4 regions of the Hymenobacter aquaticus genome follow, and region 4 is predicted to be linked to each of the others. Evidence: riboswitches for the same ligand, from Rfam matches in the RefSeq annotation. Region 4 holds a riboswitch; each other region holds the start of a gene.
What was found. Region 4 has a riboswitch for S-adenosylmethionine ahead of E5K00_RS11240 (phosphoadenylyl-sulfate reductase). Riboswitches for the same ligand answer to the same signal wherever they lie in the genome.

Region 1 (4,541 bases), on a different contig from region 4:
CCGCCGGCCACCGTGACGATGCCGTCCTTAAGGTAGTTTTCGACGATGGCCGCGAATTCCTGGGCCGACTCGTCGTAGCCGCCGAAAGCATTGGGCAGGCCCGCGTTGGGGTAGGCCGAAATGTGCACGTCGGCCAGGCGGCTCAGCTCCTTGATGTAAATCTTGAGCTGGTCGGCCCCCAACGCGCAGTTCAGGCCCACGCTCAGCAAAGGCAGGTGACTGATGGAGTTCCAGAACGCCTCCACCGTCTGCCCGCTCAGCGTGCGGCCCGAGGCGTCGGTGATGGTGCCCGAAATCATGACCGGTACCACTTTGCCGCCCTCGTCGAAGAACTTCTGCACCGCAAACAGGGCCGCCTTGGCGTTGAGCGTATCGAAGATGGTTTCGATGAGCAGCGTGTCGGAGCCGCCTTCCACCAGCCCGCGCACCTGCTCCAGGTAGGCCGTGGCCAGCTCATCGAAGGTCACGGCGCGGAAGCCGGGCCGGTTCACGTCGGGCGACAACGAGGCGGTGCGGTTGGTGGGCCCGATGGCGCCAGCCACGAAGCGGGGCTTGCTGGGGTTGCGGGCCGTAAACTCGTCGGCGACTTCCCGGGCAATGCGCGCCGACTCGTAATTAAGCTCGTAGACCACGTGTTCCAGCCCGTAGTCGGCCTGGGCAATGGTGGTGCCGCTGAACGTGTTGGTTTCCACCATGTCGGCCCCGGCGGCGAAGTAGTCGGCGTGAATGCCCCGGATGATGTCGGGGCGGGTCAGGCTGAGCAGGTCGTTGTTGCCGCGCAGGGGCTTGGGGTGGTCGGCAAAGCGGGTGCCGCGGAAGTCGGCTTCCTCCAGCGTGTGGCGCTGAATCATGGTGCCCATAGCACCATCGAGCACGAGGATGCGCTGCTGCAGAATGTCGTAAAGCGGGGAGTCGGGGCGGCGAAGCGTGGTCGGTTGCATATCGGCTCTTCTGGGGAAATACGGGGCTAAACACTGCCTTATCCAGAAAGAGCCGCGCGGGAAAGTCGCGTGCCGTACTTATCTTCTTCCTGAGCCGTAGCCTCGGAATGGGAGTTAGCACCTTGTTTTATTTCAGGTTGCTAAGACGTCGTCGGGCCCAGTCCCTCGGTCTTTCTGGATAAGTAACACAGCGAATATACAGCGCGGAAATCCGGAATCCAATTCTGGCGGTACTTGCCGGTGGAATATATTATGTTTTGAAGAAAAGATGGTAATTATTCCAATTTGCTTGACTGTTTGCGGGCGAAAACGGCGCTTAAATGCTGTTTTAGCAATATTCGGGCGGCTTACGTTCAACCGGCGGCCCGCTGCGCCGCCGCCGGTCGGGTAAAACTTTTATGTAGGTACATTGGTTGGGAAGCAACATCCGGCCGGCCACGGCGCCGGCTTTCCATTTTGCTTCATTATTCTCAATCATGAGCCAAGCTTCCAACCTCTTTTCGCCCTTCCAGATGGGCGCCGTTTCGCTGCCCAACCGGCTGGTAATGGCCCCCATGACCCGCAGCCGGGCCAACAACGACGGCAACGTACCCACCGACTCGACGGTGACATACTACGAGCAGCGCGCCTCGGCGGGCCTGATTATCACCGAAGGCGCCCAGGTGTCGCCCCAGGGCGTGGGCTACGTTTTCACGCCCGGCATCTACTCCGCGGCCCAGGTAGCGGGCTGGCGCAAGGTAACCGACGCGGTGCACGCCGCCGGGGGCCGCATCTTCATTCAGCTCTGGCACGTGGGCCGCATTTCCCACCCCGACTTCCACAACGGCGAGCTGCCGGTGGCTCCGTCGGCGGTGCAGCCTACGGGCGTGCAGGCGTATACCACCAATGGCATGCAGGAAATTCCGACGCCCCGGGCCCTGGAAACGGCCGAGGTGAAGGCCATTGTGGAAGACTTCCGTCAGGCTGCCGCCAACGCCAAGGAAGCCGGCTTCGACGGCGTTGAAATCCACGGCGCTAATGGCTACCTGGTCGACCAGTTTATTCAGGATGGCACCAACCAGCGCACCGACGAGTACGGCGGCAGCGTAGAAAACCGCGCCCGGTTTGCCCTCGAAGTAGTGCAAGCCGCCGCCGACGTGTTCGGGGCCGACCGGGTGGGTATCCGCCTGGCCCCCACCGGCGCAATGGGCGGCATCACCGACTCGGACCGCGTGCGGACGTTCCGCTACGTGGCCGAGCAGCTCAATGCTCTGGGGCTGGCGTACCTGCACGTCATTGAGGCCCTGCCCGGCCACCCCATGGCCGCCGCGCCCGGCGTGCCGGCCGTCGCCGCCGAGCTGCGCAAGGTCTTCACCGGCCCGTTTATTCTCAACGGCGGCTACACCCAGGAAACGGCTGAAGCCGCCCTGGCCAACAACGAAGCCGACCTGATTGCCTTCGGCGTGCCCTTCATTGCCAACCCCGACCTGGTGGAACGCTTCGAGCAGGGTACGGCCCTGAACATGCCCGATCAGGCCACGTTCTACAGCGGCGGCGACAAAGGCTACATTGACTACCCCAGCCTGGAGGAAGCACCCGTGGCAGCCAAGCAATAGGGGCCGAAAAACAAAGGTGCAAAGCCCCGCCGCAGACTCTCTGCGGCGGGGCTTTTTCGTTGGCAGCTAGCGGGCCGGAACAGGCTGGCGCAAGGATGTATAGGATAAATTAAGTACCTTATAAATAAATATAGTATTATACATTCCTTTACCTTCGTACCATTATCCAAACGAGGCCTCTCCGTATCCCGCGGTATTCGGGCCGTGGGCCGGGAGCGGGCACCCTCGGGCGTGACGGCTTCGCGGCTCGGTACGGACGGGGCGCTGCTTGCCGTGTATGCACAACTGGCTTACCATGCTCGCCTCCGCCCTGGGTCTGCTGCTGCTGGGCTGGCTGGGAGCACCGCTTCGGGCGGAGGCCCAACACCGCGCCCTGGACAGCCTAAAGACGCTGGTGCGCACGGCCCCGGCCGATACTACCCGCGCCCAGGCGGCTTACGCGCTGGTGCCCCGCTACGTCACTTCCGATACGGTGCAGGCCTGGAGCTACGCGCGCCAGGGTCTGGCCCTGGCGCACCGCTCAGGCGACAAGGCCACCGTAGCCGCCGCGCATCTGGTGCTGGGCAACCTGTACGACTATGCCGGGCGGCATGCCCTGGCCCGGCGGCACTTTCACCAGGCCCGCGCCATCTACCAGCAGCTGTACCGCACTACCCGGTCGGGGCGCGCGCTGAAAAGCCTGGCGGCGACGTACGTCAATCTGAGCAACATCTGCTCGCGGGAAAACGACTACCAGCAGGCCACCGGCTTTTTGCTACGGGCCGCCCGCTACCTGGTGCAGGCCGGCGACAGTGATTTGCTGGTGACCACCTACCACAACCTGGCCGGGCAGTTTTTTGAGCTGAACCAGATGGACAAGGCGCTGCGCTACGCGACTTTCAGCGCCCGTATTGCCGCGGCCCGCCCCGATCTGGAGGCCCGCTTCAGCAGCTACCTGGCTACGGCCAGCATCTTGCTGCAGCTGCGGCACTACCCCGAAACCCGGCAGTATCTGGAGCAGGCCCGGGTGCTGCTGCCTCAGATGGCCACTTCTTCCTATCTGTATAGCTACTACCAGAACACGGCCGACTACCACTTGGCGCAGCACAACTACCCGGCGGCGGCCACCAACTTGCGGCAGGCAATAGCCCTGGTGCAGCAGCGCAACGAACTGTCGGCCCTGGCCGACCTCTACCTCAGCCTGGGCACGGTGCGGCTGGCTACGCGGCGCTACGACGAGGCAGAGCGGCTTTTTCGGCAGAGCGCGGCTATTTTCGAGCGGCTCCAGGCACCCGCGTCGCGGGCCCGGGCCCTGGAGCAGCTGGCCCAAACCGAGGAGCGGCGGGGGCACCCGGCCCAGGCGCTGGCCTACTACAAGCAGTACCAGCAGCTGAGCCACAGCGTGGCCGAGGAAGAAACCCAGCGCCAGATCAACGTGCTGGAAAACCAGTATCGTACCCAGCAGAAAGAGCAGCAGATCGTGAGCCTGCGCCGGCAGCGCCAGTTTCAGGCCGCCGAGCTGAGCCGAAAAAACCTGCTGCTGCTGGCCTGCTCGGGCCTGCTGCTGGCGGTGCTGGTCGCGGGCGTGCTGGGCTACCTCAACCTGCGCAACCGGCAGCTGCTGGCCCGGCAGGCCCAGCTGCTGCAGGAGCGGCAGCTGCTGGATTTGCGCAACGAGTACCGCCTCTCGGTGGCCAATGCCGTGCTGCAGGGCCAGGAGGAGGAGCGCCGCCGCCTGGCCCGCGACCTGCACGATGGCCTGGGCGGCATGCTCTCCACCATCAAGCTGTACTTGCTCAGCGTACAAACCGACGCGGGCTTATCGGCGCGTAACAATGGGCTGTTTGCTACCGCCCTCGACCACCTCGACAGCTCGGTGACGGAGCTGCGCCGCGTGGCGCACAATCTCATGCCGGAAGTGTTGCTGCAGTTCGGCCTGGCCGTGGCCCTGCAGGAGTTTTGCAACCGGGTGCACCAGGCCCGGCAGCTGCAGGTGCGCTGCCAGCTGCTGGGCCTGGAAAAGCCG
Region 2 (4,541 bases), 470 kb from region 4:
TTGGTCACGGCGGCCAGGGCGGCGGCTGTGCTCCAGGCATCCAGGCTGGGAGCTTCCTCGCCCTTGATGTCGTTCAGGTTCAGCTCGGCAATGAGCGAGAGGTCGTAGCCCAGCTCCTCACTGCGCTGGGCCAGCGTTTTGACGTAGTCCCAGTCGGCGCGCATGTTCTCGTCTTCGACGTTGCGCAGCCACCCGCCAAAAACGGGCATCCAATATCCGTAACGCATTTTCTTAATGTGCTAATGTGGTGAATGTGAGATTAATGTGCTGATGTGGCGAATGTGAATAATGTGCTAAATCATTACTCGCGCACTCACTCAGCTACTCCGTGACTGAGGCTACTGCGGCTTCGGCGACAGGTGCCTTGGCGGCTGCCGGGGCGGGCAGCTGGCTTTCGAGGTAGTCCACGAAGCGGGCGTAGGGGTCGAAACCGACGACGTTCACGGCATCGGCCACGAAGTTGGACAGGGCGTTGACGTCGTAGAAGAGAACGTCGCCGGTTTGGTCGTCAATCAGGTACTCGATGCCGCCCACGTCGATTTTGGCGGCGGCCACGATGCGCTCCACGGCTTCAATCACCTCGGCCGGGGGCGTAAAGGCTTCCACCTGAATGCCTTTCTTGGGCGCTTCGGTCAGGCAGAACTCGGCCGCCGGCTCCTCCGGTATCTGGCAGATTTCGGCCGGGCAGAGGTTGAAGCTTTCCCCGGTCGTAAACACCTTCATGGCGTAGAGAAACTTGCCGTCGAGGGTTTCCACCCGGTGAATGTTGCCGCCGCGGGGCGTCACGTATTCCTGCACCAGGGCCGTCTGGTCGATGCCCAGATCAATCTGATTGGCGGCTACGGCGGCCTCCACGCCCTCCAGCGTGTCGAAGCGGATGATGCCCGCCCCGCTTCCGCCGATGTTGACTTTCACCACAATCGGGAATTGGAGCTGCCGGGCCGCGTCGGCAATGCGCGAGGCGTGGTTGACCACGAAGGACTTCGGGTATTTCAAGCCCAAGGAGGCAAACAGCGAGAGTTGCCGGGCCTTGTTGGTTTCGATGCTGGTGGCCGCCGAGCCGTTGATGATGCGGGTGCCGATGCGCTCCAGGTGGGTAGCAAAGCCGGCGGTGTGGAAAATGCCCTGGCCGTGGCCGCGCAGGTAAGCCGAGGAGCTCATCCGGTTTACCACCAGGGAGTAGCGGCTCTCGGTTTCGGCCGGGTCGAAGAGGTGGTGGGCGGCGTCAATCTTTTCGTAGGGCAGGCCCCGGCGGTCCAGCTCGGCAAACAGGGGCTTAAACCATTCGGGGTGTTCGTAATAAATGCCAATCGGCTTCTGAGGCTGGGCCATGAGACTAGAATAAATGAAGAAGGAAAGGGGACAAACGACAGCAGCCAACTGCGGCAACGCAGGGGCCGGAGAAAAAGCAGGAAGCAGGAAACGAAGCTGCCGCGCGGGGCTGGAAAGCGCGCAAAACCCTGGCCGAAGCCCGCAGACGCACCCCGCCGCAGCGGGGAGCTGTTTAGGGAGTTAACATCAGACGGGCAGGGGCGCGGCCGGGCCATACGCCGCCGCAAAGCCAACCCGGCCCGGCAGGAAATGCAGGGCGGTCAGCGGATACCGGCAGGAAGGAGGAAGGGGACTAGCAACAACAGCCAGCCGCAGCCAGCGGCCAACAACAGCCTGCAACCGGGGCAGACTGGGGCTGGGCTACGAAAGCAGCGGAAAGGGCGAAAAAGTTGTTGGCAGCGTCCACGGCAACTTGTTTTTATATGGGCAGGAATTGGCACCGTTCCGCTGCTGCGGGTGGTTGCCGGCGTTTCGTCGAGCCTGTCTCTCCACGCCTCTGTATAAAAACAATCCTTTGGTCAGAAAGAATTGACCCGGCGAAGGTAAGGCCGCAAAGTGGATAGTTACAAATCCACCGGCTGGCAGCCTCACCCGGCCAGCTGCCGCTGGTGCCGCCGGATGCTCTGTAAACAACAAAGCCCGCCGGAGGTTCCGGCGGGCAGCAGTCGACCAGCAGTCCGGCGCTATTTCCCCGGGGCCGCTGCCTTGAGTTTGACCTGGCGGGGGCTGCTTTTCGGGGCCGACTTCGCAGCCGCGCCCGGCGTAAAAGCGCCGGGGCGGGCCGCCAGCACCTGCTCGGCGGCAATGCGCTGCAGGCTCACGGCCTGGGCCGGCGTGATGCCCAGCGCCGCCGCCGCCGCCTCCTGCGCGCCCAGCCGGCGCGGGTCGTAGCCCGTAATTTCGGCCAGCAGCACGCAGGCATTCAGGTAGGCGCCCCACTGGCTGGGATGGTAGTTGTCCTCGCCCCACAGGTTCAGCTGGCCGGCTTCCGGGGCGAAGGGGTTGCGCACGGCCACGCCGGCCCGCATGGCGCGCAGCCAGGCGTCGCCGGCCGGGGCCACGCCCGCGAAATGGCCGTTTTGCCGGGCGGCCAGGTAGTAGCCGCGGTGCAAGTCCAGGGTCATCGAGTCGATGGGCAGCCCGGAATATGCTTTGTCGGGCGCGTAGGTCTGGTCGGCGCGGGCCCAGGTCTGGTAGAAGTACAGCCGGGCCTGGGGGTTGGCCTTGTGCACCACTTGCTCCAGCCGGGTGGCGTAGTCGCGGAATACCTCGGGCCGGCCGCTGCGCCGGGCGGGCAGGGGCCACAGGCTGTGCTCCTGCAGCACCACCGTGTTCCAGCGCGGCTGCCCGATAATGGCCCGGGCGCTGTCGTAGTGCATCTTCAGCGACTCGCCGTTGATGCACTCAAAATGAACGTCGTAGCGCAGGCCGGCCTGTTCGGTCAGGGTTTTGAAAATAGCCGGGATGCCGCCCCAGGGCCCGATTTTCTGCTGCCCGACTTTCTCCACCGTGATGGTGGCCGCGTTGTAGCTGAACGCCGGCTCGTAGCGGCCGTGGAAAAAGCTGTTGCCCACGAACAGAATCGTGGTCGGGGCCGCGGCGGGCGACTGGGATTGGGCGTGGCCGGGGGCAGACAGCAGCGCGCCGAGCACGCCCAGGTGCAGCAGGCCGGCTCGGAGCCAAGGGTGGGGCATAAGCAGAAAGGTCCGCTGGGTGAAGGCGGGGCGGAAAGACAAAAATAGGGTTTTTAACCGGCGAAAGGGTTTTTCTGGCGGCCCCCGGCTGCCGGCTATACGTTCACCTCATCCGACTCGGCGGCGGAAACTACGCCGGCCAGGGCCAGCTGGTGCCGGGCTTCGTCAAACTCGCCCTCGCTCTTGGCAATGACCAGCGTGGCCACGCCGTTGCCGATGACGTTGGTAATGGCCCGGGCCTCGCTCATAAACCGGTCGACGCCCAGCAGCAGGGCCACGCCTTCCACCGGAATAATTTTGGTGGCGGCCAGCGTGGAAGCCAGCACGATGAAGCCCGAGCCCGTGACGCCGGCCGCGCCTTTGCTGGTCAGCATCAGAATCCCGATGAGCGTCAGCTCCTGGGTTAAGGAAAGCTCGATGCCGAAGGCCTGGGCCAGGAAAATAGCGGCAATACTGAGGTAAATAGAGGTGCCGTCGAGGTTGAAGGAGTAGCCCGTCGGGATGACCAGGCCGGCCACCGAGCGGGAGCAGCCGTAGCGTTCCAGCTTGTCGATCATGCGTGGCAGCGCCGACTCGGACGAGGACGTGCCCAGCACCAGCAGGATTTCTTCCTTGATAAAGCCCAGGAAGCGCCACAAGCTCAGGCCGTAGTAGCGCATAATGGCGTTCAGCACCCCGAAAATGAACAGAAACATGGTGGCGTACACCACCAGCATCAGCTGGCCCAGCGGCAGCAGCGTGGCCAGGCCGTACTTGCCGATGGTGAAGGCCATGCCCCCAAACGCGCCCAGCGGGGCCAGCTTCATGACCAGCCCCAGCACGGCAAACATGGCGTGCGACAACCGCTCAAACGTGGCAATCAGGGGCTGGCTGTAGGTGGGCGAAATGCGGCCCAGCGCCATGCCAAACAGCACCGCGAAGAGCAGAACCTGTAGCACGTCGCCCTCGGCAAAGGCGCCCACCACGCTGTGCGGCACCACGTGGGTAAAAAACTCCACCCAGTTCATTTCTCCGGCCTGGGCCGTGTATTTGGAGGCTTCGGCGGCTTGCGCGGCCGTCTGGGTGGCCACCGAGGCCCGGGCGTCGATGCCCACGCCGGGCTTGCTCAGGTTGGCTGCCGTGATGCCGATAATCAGGGCCAGGGTCGTCACGATTTCGAAGTACAGCAGCGCCTTGCCGCCCACGCGGCCCACTTTTTTCAGGTCGCCCATGCCCCCGATGCCCAGCACCACCGTCAGGAAAATGATGGGCGCGATGAGCATCTTAATCAGGTTGATGAACGTGTCGCCGATGGGCTTGAGGGCCGCCCCGAACGCGGGAAACAGCGCCCCGACCACGATGCCCAGGGCAATGGCCGTCAGGACCTGAAAGGTGAGGTTGGAGGTGAGTTTTTTCATGGCAGAGCACAGCAGCAGTCCCAGCCCGTCGGGCTGGCCGAAACCGATGCTTTAGGGAGGACAATAACCGGCCGCATAGCACGGCCAGCCGGGGCGTGAAGATACCGGGAAACAATAC
Region 3 (4,541 bases), 1.1 Mb from region 4:
CGGGCCCGGAAATCCGCCGGTGAAACCCGCCGCGTAAATCTGCGGCCCGGGAAAGCTGAACAGTATGCCAGTAGTATTGTTTTTCCGGGGCAACGCACTCTTTCCGACCTGTTTACTCCCTTTTTCTGCCTGTATGCACAAGATTTACTCGTTTTCCCTGCTGCTCGCCACTGCGCTGGCAGCAGCAGCCTCCCCCGCCCGGGCCCAGAGTTTGGTCAGCGGCTTCATGGTGGGCAAAGGCCACGGCTCGGTTTCGTTTACGGGCACGGCCGAGCAGTACAAAAGCGTATTCCTGGTGCCCGAGAAAGTCAGGGAAGTGCCGATTTTCCGGGAAATCAAGGTTTCCTCGGTGAGCGTGTACGCCAACTACGGTATCACCGACGAGATTGAGGCCGTGGTCAGCCTGCCTTACATTAAGTCGGAGGGCGAGGGGAATGGGCAGGGCTACGCCAACAGCCGCAGCGGCTTGCAGGACATTTCGGGCCTGCTCAAGTTCAAGGCCTATTCTGCCACCGTGGGCAACAGCGTGCTGGATCTGCTGGGCGTGGTGGGCGTCACGACGCCGGCCAGCAACTACCAGTCGAACAAGGGGCTGGAGTACATTATTGCCATCGGCAACCGGGCTACCAAGTTCAATACCCTGGGCATTGCCCACCTCAAAACGGCTTCGGGCGTGTTCCTGACCGGGCAGGCCGGCTACAGCCTGCGCACCAACCGGGTGCCCAACGCCTTCATTGCCGACGCCAAGGTGGGCTACGCCGGCCTGAAGCTCTATGCTGAGGCCTGGGCCTCGTTCCAGCAGTCGAGCCATAAGGGCACCGACATTCTGCAGCCCGGCTTCGACTTGTACTTCCCCGCTACCCGCGTCAACTACACCCGCGTGGGGGCCAGCGTGTTCCGGCCCATTGCCAAGGGCGTGGGCCTGGTGCTGGGAGCCAGCCAGTACGTAGCGGGCCGCAACCTGGGCAAGTCGACGGGCGTGTCGGTGGGCGTTTCCTACAACTACTAGGCTTTGCTGCTCACGCGGCGGGCAGCAAAGGCGGCGCCCGACAGCGCCGCCTTTGCTATCTTGGGCCATGAGCACTTACGAAGAGCAGGCCCGGGAAGAATTACGGCAGTGGCAGCAAAAGATGCAGCGCCCCCCGTCGTATCTGAACCGCTTTGCCCGCCGGGTGCAGATCCGGCTCAATAACCTGCTGCCCGAAAAAGTGCACCGCGTGCTTACGGCCGCCATCCGGCAGATGGTGCAGGGCGTGCTGCTGGGCTCGCGCTACACCTCCCGCCGGCCCTTGCAGGATGCCACCCTGGAGGCGCGCGAAAACGCCGTGCGCCAGCACGTGAAGCTCTACCGCACCACGGCCGCCGCTGAAGGCGCCGTGACCGGCGCGGGCGGCCTGCTGCTGGGCCTGGCCGATTTTCCCCTGCTGCTCAGCCTCAAGCTTAAGCTGCTCTTCGAAGTGGCCGCCCTCTACGGCTTCGACGCCCACGACTACACCGAGCGGCTCTACCTGCTGCACGTCTTTCAGCTGGCCTTCTCTAGCCAGCACAGCCGCAACCAGGTCTACCGCCGGCTGGCCGACTGGGACGCCTACCGCCACACGCTGCCCACCGACCCCCAGGCCTTCGACTGGCGCGCGTTTCAGCAGGAGTACCGCGACTACATCGACCTGGCCAAGCTGGCCCAGCTGGTGCCCGTCATTGGGGCGGCGGTGGGGGCGGTGGCCAACTACAAGCTGCTCGAGCAGCTCGGCGACACGGCCATGAACTGCTACCGGCTGCGGCTGGGGCTGGCCAAGCCCGCGTAGGACGCCGCCCGCCGCACGATGTTGCTCACCACGTGGGGGCCGCGGTGGCGGTACTGGTAGAAAATGCCCGAGTCCAGGGCCGTCCAGAAGCAGGCGCGCTGCCCGCTTTCTTTCAGGCCGTTATTGGCCCAGGTGTTGCAGGTAAACAGGAAGCTGTAGGTGCGCTTGGCTTCGTAGAAGGCATCATATTGGCCGTAGCTGTGGCCCCGGATGTGCTGGGGGCGGCCCTGGGCGTCGTAGTCGAAGCTGCCTTTGATGTAGTCGATCAGGCGGGCGTACTCGGCCTGGCTGATGCGGATCTTCACGCAGTCGTCGCCCTCCTGCAGGCGCTGGTGGAAGGTGACGTGCATGGCCGAGGAGCTCAAATAGAACATGGCCTTGAAGGCGGTGCTGGGCTTGAGCTCGGCCCAGGTGGGCGTGTCGAGGTAGAAGCCCTTGTCGCCCCAGCCGAAGCCCACGTAGGGCGCCGACGTATCATTAGCGGGCGTGTTCTGGAAGGGCACCAGCTCGCTCCAGTCGATGTAGCGGCTGCGCACGGGCACCACGATGTCGGTGTGCACCCCGTTGGAGAGAATGTAGATATCCACGTCTTCGGCCGGGTCCTGGTCGTGGGTGTTGACCGGGATGCGCGACAAAACAAAGGACGAAGCCGCGTATACGCCCACGATGCCCACGAGCGAGGCGGCGGCGTAGCCGGTAATCTGAAGCGTTTTTTTAAGCGTTGGATGCATCACGGGAGGAAGTTGCCAGGTCAGAGGAAAGTGCGGGGCGCGGGTGGGCCGGTGGTGGCACCTACTGCTTTTGCGGGCAATTGGTTGGGGCGCGCCGGGGGCGGCCCGGCCGTCGGGTTTGCAAATCCGGTGGGGGCGGGGCTACCTTTGTGCCATCAATTCTTTACTCCAAAGGATTGTTTTTATACAGAGGCGCTGAGAGACAGGCTCGAAGAAGCGTCGGCAACCATCCGCAACTGCCGGAACGGTGCCAATTCCTGCTCATATAAAAACAAGTTGCCGTGGACTGCTTCCCCAACCGCCCCGTTTCCTCTCTTGCTCCTGTGCGCCGCCGGGCGCGGCTGGCTGGCTGTTGTTGCTGTTGTTGAAGCGTCGGGCCCTGAGCCCCGGCGCGGCCTGAGGCCGCGCCCCATTGCCTTTTCCGTCTCTCTTTTCTGATGCCCGCGCCGGTTCCCGGCCGGCCCCGCCGTGTGCGCCTGCGTGGCTGCGCTGCGCGGGATGGGTGTCGCTTACTCTCTCGCGAAGCCGGGCTTCGCGCCATTTCCTCTTATGCTTAAAAAATCACTGGAGCTGCTCCGCGCGGAAGCAGCCGAAACGGGGGCCGGCACCCTGAAACGAAGTCTGGGCGGCTTCAGCCTGATTGCCATCGGTATCGGCGTCATCATTGGGGCGGGCTTGTTCTCGCTCACCGGCATTGCCGCCGCCAACAACGCCGGCCCGGCCGTGACCCTGTCCTTTCTCGTAGCGGCGGTGGGCTGCGCCTTCTCGGCGCTGTGCTACGCCGAGTTTGCCTCCATGGTGCCCGTGGCCGGCTCGGCCTACACCTATTCCTACGCCACGATGGGCGAGCTGTTTGCCTGGATCATCGGCTGGGATTTGATTCTGGAGTACTCGGTGGGGGCCGCCACGGTGGCCATCAGCTGGTCGCAGTACCTGGTGCGGGTGCTGGGCAAGTTCAACCTGCACATTCCGGCCCAGCTGGTGATGTCGCCCTTCGAGCAGGCCACTCTGGCCGACGGCTCGGTCATCTCGGGCCTGGTCAACGTGCCGGCCATGCTCATCGTGCTGGCCATTACGGCCATCATCGTGCGCGGCACCCAGGGCTCGGCCTGGTTCAACGCGCTGGTGGTGAGCCTCAAGGTGGCGGTGGTGCTCGTGTTCATTGCCCTGGGCTGGCAATACATCGACCCGGCCAACTATCAACCCTACATTCCGCAGAACACCGGCACGTTCGGGGAGTTCGGCTGGAGCGGCATCCTGCGCGGGGCCGGGGTGGTGTTCTTCGTCTTCATCGGCTTCGACATCGTGGCCACGATGGCCCAGGAAACCAAGAACCCGCAGCGCAACATGCCCATCGGCATCATCGGCTCGTTGCTGGTGTGCACCGTGTTGTTCGTGCTCTTCGGCCACGTCATGACCGGGCTGGCCAACTACACCGAGTTCAAGGACAGCGCCGCGCCGGTGGCCATTGCCATCGAGAAAACGCCCTACGCCTGGCTCAGCTCGGCCATCATCGTGGCCATTCTCATTGGCTACACCTCCGTGATTCTGGTTGATCTGATGGGGCAGAGCCGGGTGTTCTTCTCCATGTCGAAGGATGGGCTGCTGCCGCCGGTGTTTGCCAAGGTACACCCCACGTTCCGCACCCCGTTGCAGTCCAATCTGCTGCTGGGCGTGTTCATCAGCCTGTTTGCGGGCTTCGTGCCGATTTCGGTGGTGGGCGAAATGACCAGCATCGGCACCCTGCTCGCCTTCGTGATGGTGTGCCTGGGCGTGCTCATCATGCGCAAGAAAGAGCCCAACGCCCCCCGCGGCTTCCGCACGCCCTGGGTGCCCCTGGTCCCCATCCTGGGCATCCTGACCTGCCTGCTGATGATGGTGTCGCTGCCCCTGGATACCTGGATTCGCCTCTTCGTCTGGCTGGCTATCGGCCTGGCCATCTACTACGGCTACGGCAAGAAGCACAGCAAGCTGCGGCAGCAGCAGGCCGCAGAATAAGTATAGG
Region 4 (4,541 bases):
CAAACGTGCGCACGTTCACCTTGTAGGTAATAGCCGACACGACGGCCTTGACCACCGCCGAGTGGTGCTGCACCAGCAGCTTGCGGCCGGGCCACAGGGGCCGCTCGTCCATCCAGCAAATCGTGGCTTCCAGCTCTTTGGCCACGTGAATCTGGCTGCCGACGGGCACGATGGAGTCGCCGCGGCTGATGTCCACGTCGTCGGCCAGGCGCAGCACCACGGCCTGGGGCGCGGCGGCGCTGTCCACTTCCTGCTGGTTGACCTCAATGGCCTCAATCACCGACTCCTGGCCGCTGGGCAGAATGTGGACCCGCTCGCCCCGGCGGTACTCCCCGCTCTGGATGCGGCCGGCGTAGCCGCGGTAGTCGGGGTAGTCGTCGGTCTGGGGCCGAATCACGAACTGCACCTGGAAGCGGGGCTCGCCAATGGCGGCTTCCTCGAAGGCCGGCACGCTTTCCAGGTGCTCCAGCAGGCTGGGCCCGGTATACCAGCTCAGGTTCTTGGACCGCGTCACGATGTTGTCGCCGAGCAGGGCGCTGATGGGAATGGCCGTTACCTGGGGTAGCTTGAGCTGGTCGGCCACGGCGGCGTAGTCGGCCACAATCTGGTCGAACACGGCCTGGTCGTTGCCCACCAGATCCATCTTGTTCACGGCCAGCACGAAGTGCCGGATGCCCACGAGCGAGGCAATGAGCGAGTGACGGCGTGTCTGCTCCACCACGCCCTGCCGGGCATCGACCAGCACGATGGCCAAATCGGCAGTCGAAGCGCCGGTGACCATGTTGCGGGTGTACTGCACGTGGCCCGGCGCGTCGGTGATGATGAACTTGCGGCGGGGCGTGGTGAAGTACTTGTAGGCTACGTCGATGGTAATGCCCTGTTCGCGCTCGGCGCGCAGGCCGTCCGTCAGCAAGGCTAAATCCACGGTGCCGTGCACGGTAGGCCGGTTTTCCAGGGCCGCCAGCACGTCCAAGGACACGGAATCAGAATCGTAGAGCAAACGGCCAATGAGCGTACTCTTGCCGTCGTCGACGCTGCCGCAGGTAATAAATCGGAGAAGATCCATCTGTGAATTAGTGAGTTAGTGAATTAGTGAGTTGGTTGGCGATTTTGGGAGTTGTTAGGCATCTGCGCAGGCAGAACGACAACTCACTAAATCGCTAAGTCACTAATTCACCGTTTAGAAATAGCCGTTGCGTTTGCGGTCTTCCATGCCGGCTTCGGAGATGTTGTCGTCGAGGCGGGTAGCGCCCCGCTCGCTGACTTTGGCGCTGAGCAGGTCCTGGATGATGTCGTCGATGGTGGCCGCGTCGCTTTCCACGGCGGCGGTGCAGGTCGAGTCACCGACGGTGCGGAAGCGGACCTGGCGCTCCACGATTTCGTCGGTTTCGTCGAGGCGCAGGTGCTCATTCAGGCCCAAAAGCTGGCCGCTGGGCAGCACCACGCAGGTGCGCGGGTGGCCGAAGTAGATGCTGGGCAGGGCAATGTTTTCGCGCTGAATGTAGCGCCACACGTCCAGCTCGGTCCAGTTCGAAATCGGGAACACGCGCACGTTTTCGCCGCGCTGAATCCGGCCGTTGTACACGTTCCAGAGCTCGGGCCGCTGCCGCTTGGGGTCCCACTGCCCGAACTCGTCGCGCACCGAGAAGATGCGCTCCTTGGCCCGGGCCTTTTCCTCGTCGCGCCGGGCCCCGCCGATGCAGGCGTCAAACTGAAACTCTTCGATGGTTTCGAGCAAGGTGTAGGTTTGCAGCGGGTTGCGGCTAGGAAACTTGCCGCCCGGCTCGCGCAGGCGCTGCCGCTTGATGGTGTCCTCCACCGAGCGCACGATGAGCTTTTCGCCCAGCTCGGCGGCCAGCGCGTCGCGGAACTGGAGCACCTCGGGGAAGTTGTGGCCGGTATCGACGTGGACCAGCGGGAAGGGGAAGCGGCCGGGGCGGAAGGCTTTTTCGGCCAGGCGCGTCAGCACGATGGAGTCTTTGCCGCCCGAAAACAGCAGGGCTGGCCGCTCAAACTGGCCCGCTACTTCCCGCAGAATATGAATGGCTTCGGCTTCGAGCCGGTCGAGGTAATCGAAATGGGGGGTACTCATATAGCTCTGATGTCAGTTGTTTATTCTGTCATCCTGAGCAGAGCGAAGGACCTTTGGCAGTTGAACGAGTATCGTTGCACCGACTCGTTCTGGTGTGATAAGGTCCTTCGCAAAGCTCAGGATGACAAGCGGACTAATTGGCCAAAACCGGCTCCACCACCGGGTCGGGGCCGTTGTGGGTGCCGTGCAGGCCGCACTCCTTGGCCGACTGGTCTTCCCACCACCAACGCCCGGCCCGGAAATCCTCGCCGGCCCGGATGGCCCGGGTGCAGGGCGCGCAGCCGATGCTCACGAAGCCCTGCTGGTGCAGCGGGTTGAACGGGATGCTGTGCGCGTGCACAAAGTCCCAGCACTGCTCGAAAGTCCAATCGAACAAGGGGTGAAACTTGAGGAGCTGGTGGCCGGCGTCCCACTCCACCGCGTGCATGTCCTGGCGGTTGGCCGACTGCTCGGCCCGGATGCCGGTAAACCAGGCCTGCTGGCCCCGCAAGGCCCGGCGTAGCGGTTCTACTTTCCGGATGCCGCAGCACTCCTTGCGGTTGTCCACGCTGTCGTAGAAGCTGTTGGGGCCTTTTTCGCGCAGGAGCTGCTCTACGCTGGCCTGCTGCGGGAAGTAGGGCTCAATGGCCTGGCCGTAGCGCCGCAGGGTTTTATTCCAGGTGGAATAGGTTTCCTGGAAGTTGCGGGCCGTGTCCAGGGTGAAAACCTTAATCGGCAGGTGGTGCTCGAAAATCAGGTGGGTGATGATCTGGTCTTCCAGGCCGAAGGACGTCGAGAACGTGGCAGTACCGGGAAACTGCGCGGCTACGGCCGTCAGCACTTCCACGGCGGAACGCCCGGCGAGCTGCTGGCGCAGGTTCGGGACCAGCGCCTCAGAGGCTACTTGCATGATTCGAAGAGGATGTGGTTTTCCGCAGCGGAAACACCGGCTTTCGGGATGCCCGGGGCGCTAAAGCGTAGCGCGGCGGCGGGCCGACTAACCTGCGGTAGTCAGGAAAAAGGTTGTGCCCAAGCAGCTCAGCTAACGGAGCTTAGGGCACGGCAGGAAAAGGAAGGGACGTGGCCTGCTACCAACACCGACAGCACATCATCATGCCACAACATCCAGGCTGTAAAGCAGCAGAGAAGGTCGGAGAAGAAGTGCGGGCGTTGGACAAGGTTTTCACGACGACGTTGTTTTTATATGGTCAGGACTTGGCACCGTTCCGCATTTGCGGTGGTTGCCGGCGCTTCGTCGAGCCTGTCTCTCCACGCCTCTGTATAAAAACAATCCTTTGATGGGGAAAGAATTGGTACTACAAAGGTAATAGCAGGAATTTCATAATTGCAAGTTATAATGCGGATAGCTGATTGATTACTGTTGGTATTGGATGTAAATTATTGTAATGCAAGTTGTTGTGATTGGATGTAAACTATGGGCAGTATAGTTGTATTCCAAAATTATTATTACCTAAAGTTATGATGGATATTGCACTAAGCTATGACTGCTGGCAACCTTGTCTTATTTCCGCACGGCATAAATTGACCGTAGAGCCCGGCTACAGTGCTACGAGTTGCGGGCCGGAACTGGTCTTACAACTCGTTTACCACAATCTGAATGTCCGTATTGCGGCCGTGGTCATCGGCGCAGGAAATCTTGACCGCGCCAGTCGGCGGGCGGAAGAATACCCGCTCGGTAGCCGCGGCCGTGCGCAGAAACTGGTCGTTGACGTACCACGACACCTGGCGTACCTCGTTGTCGGTGGTGCAGCTCAGCAGCAGCTGTTGCTGCTCGCCTTTGGTCAGCACGTACTCGGTGTTGGCCAGGGGCGAGGTAATGCCCGGGGCCTGGTCGCGGCCGCCGCGCACGAGCTGGCAGGCGGGGTTGTGGGGCGGCTGGCGGCGGTAGGGTATGCCCTGGGCTTCCTTGAAAGCGGCCACTTCCGGCAGCAGGTTGGGGTACAGTTCGCGCCGGTAGCCGGTGGCCGGCGCGCAGGCCCGGCAGTAGGTGTATTGCCCGTCGGCCGAAAGCAGGACCTCTTTCTGGTGCTGGCAGCGCAGCCCGGCCGACACGCCGGGCAGGAAGTAGTCGATAATCTGGTTGGGGCAATTCTCGCCCGGCGGCCGGCCGGTTTCGGCGCACACCAGCCGGAAATCGAGGCTGGCGGGCGGCTGAAACCAGTTGTTGGGCGAGTTGTAGGCCAGCGTGTTAAACAAGTCGAAGAGCAGGGGCGTGGCAATGTCGGAGCCGGTGAGGGCCGGGCTGCCCTGCCCGCTGAAGTTGCCCACCCACACCCCGATGGTGTACTCCCGGTTGTAGCCGATGCTCCAGGCGTCGCGGCGGCCGTAGCTGGTGCCGGTTTTCCAGGCAATCTTGGGCAGGCGGAGGCTGGTTTCGTAGCCCACGGGCAAATCGGGGCGGGTGAGCTGGGCCAGGATGTCGGTGATGAGAAACGCCGAGGCCTCGGAA

Region 1: another riboswitch for S-adenosylmethionine. It lies ahead of metH (methionine synthase); the one in region 4 lies ahead of E5K00_RS11240 (phosphoadenylyl-sulfate reductase).
Region 2: another riboswitch for S-adenosylmethionine. It lies ahead of E5K00_RS09250 (ATP-grasp domain-containing protein); the one in region 4 lies ahead of E5K00_RS11240 (phosphoadenylyl-sulfate reductase).
Region 3: another riboswitch for S-adenosylmethionine. It lies ahead of E5K00_RS06530 (amino acid permease); the one in region 4 lies ahead of E5K00_RS11240 (phosphoadenylyl-sulfate reductase).

The regions. Positions count from the first base shown of each region.
Region 1 covers NZ_SRLC01000002.1:228,979-233,519, forward strand. Annotated here, with positions in the region: gene metH (methionine synthase) at 1-941, opposite strand, end outside; SAM riboswitch class I at 1,017-1,126, opposite strand; gene E5K00_RS13845 (alkene reductase) at 1,418-2,536, shown strand; gene E5K00_RS13850 (tetratricopeptide repeat-containing sensor histidine kinase) at 2,814-4,541, shown strand, end outside.
Region 2 covers NZ_SRLC01000001.1:2,245,418-2,249,958, reverse strand. Annotated here, with positions in the region: gene E5K00_RS09255 (LLM class flavin-dependent oxidoreductase) at 1-227, opposite strand, end outside; gene E5K00_RS09250 (ATP-grasp domain-containing protein) at 322-1,332, opposite strand; SAM riboswitch class I at 1,748-1,839, opposite strand; gene E5K00_RS09245 (DUF4886 domain-containing protein) at 2,016-3,026, opposite strand; gene E5K00_RS09240 (dicarboxylate/amino acid:cation symporter) at 3,122-4,423, opposite strand.
Region 3 covers NZ_SRLC01000001.1:1,597,073-1,601,613, reverse strand. Annotated here, with positions in the region: gene E5K00_RS06545 (hypothetical protein) at 134-1,009, shown strand; gene E5K00_RS06540 (EcsC family protein) at 1,077-1,805, shown strand; gene E5K00_RS06535 (TIGR02117 family protein) at 1,769-2,536, opposite strand; SAM riboswitch class I at 2,716-2,808, shown strand; gene E5K00_RS06530 (amino acid permease) at 3,086-4,534, shown strand.
Region 4 covers NZ_SRLC01000001.1:2,711,461-2,716,001, reverse strand. Annotated here, with positions in the region: gene E5K00_RS11250 (sulfate adenylyltransferase subunit 1) at 1-1,066, opposite strand, end outside; gene cysD (sulfate adenylyltransferase subunit CysD) at 1,181-2,092, opposite strand; gene E5K00_RS11240 (phosphoadenylyl-sulfate reductase) at 2,226-2,981, opposite strand; SAM riboswitch class I at 3,269-3,359, opposite strand; gene pbpC (penicillin-binding protein 1C) at 3,665-4,541, opposite strand, start outside.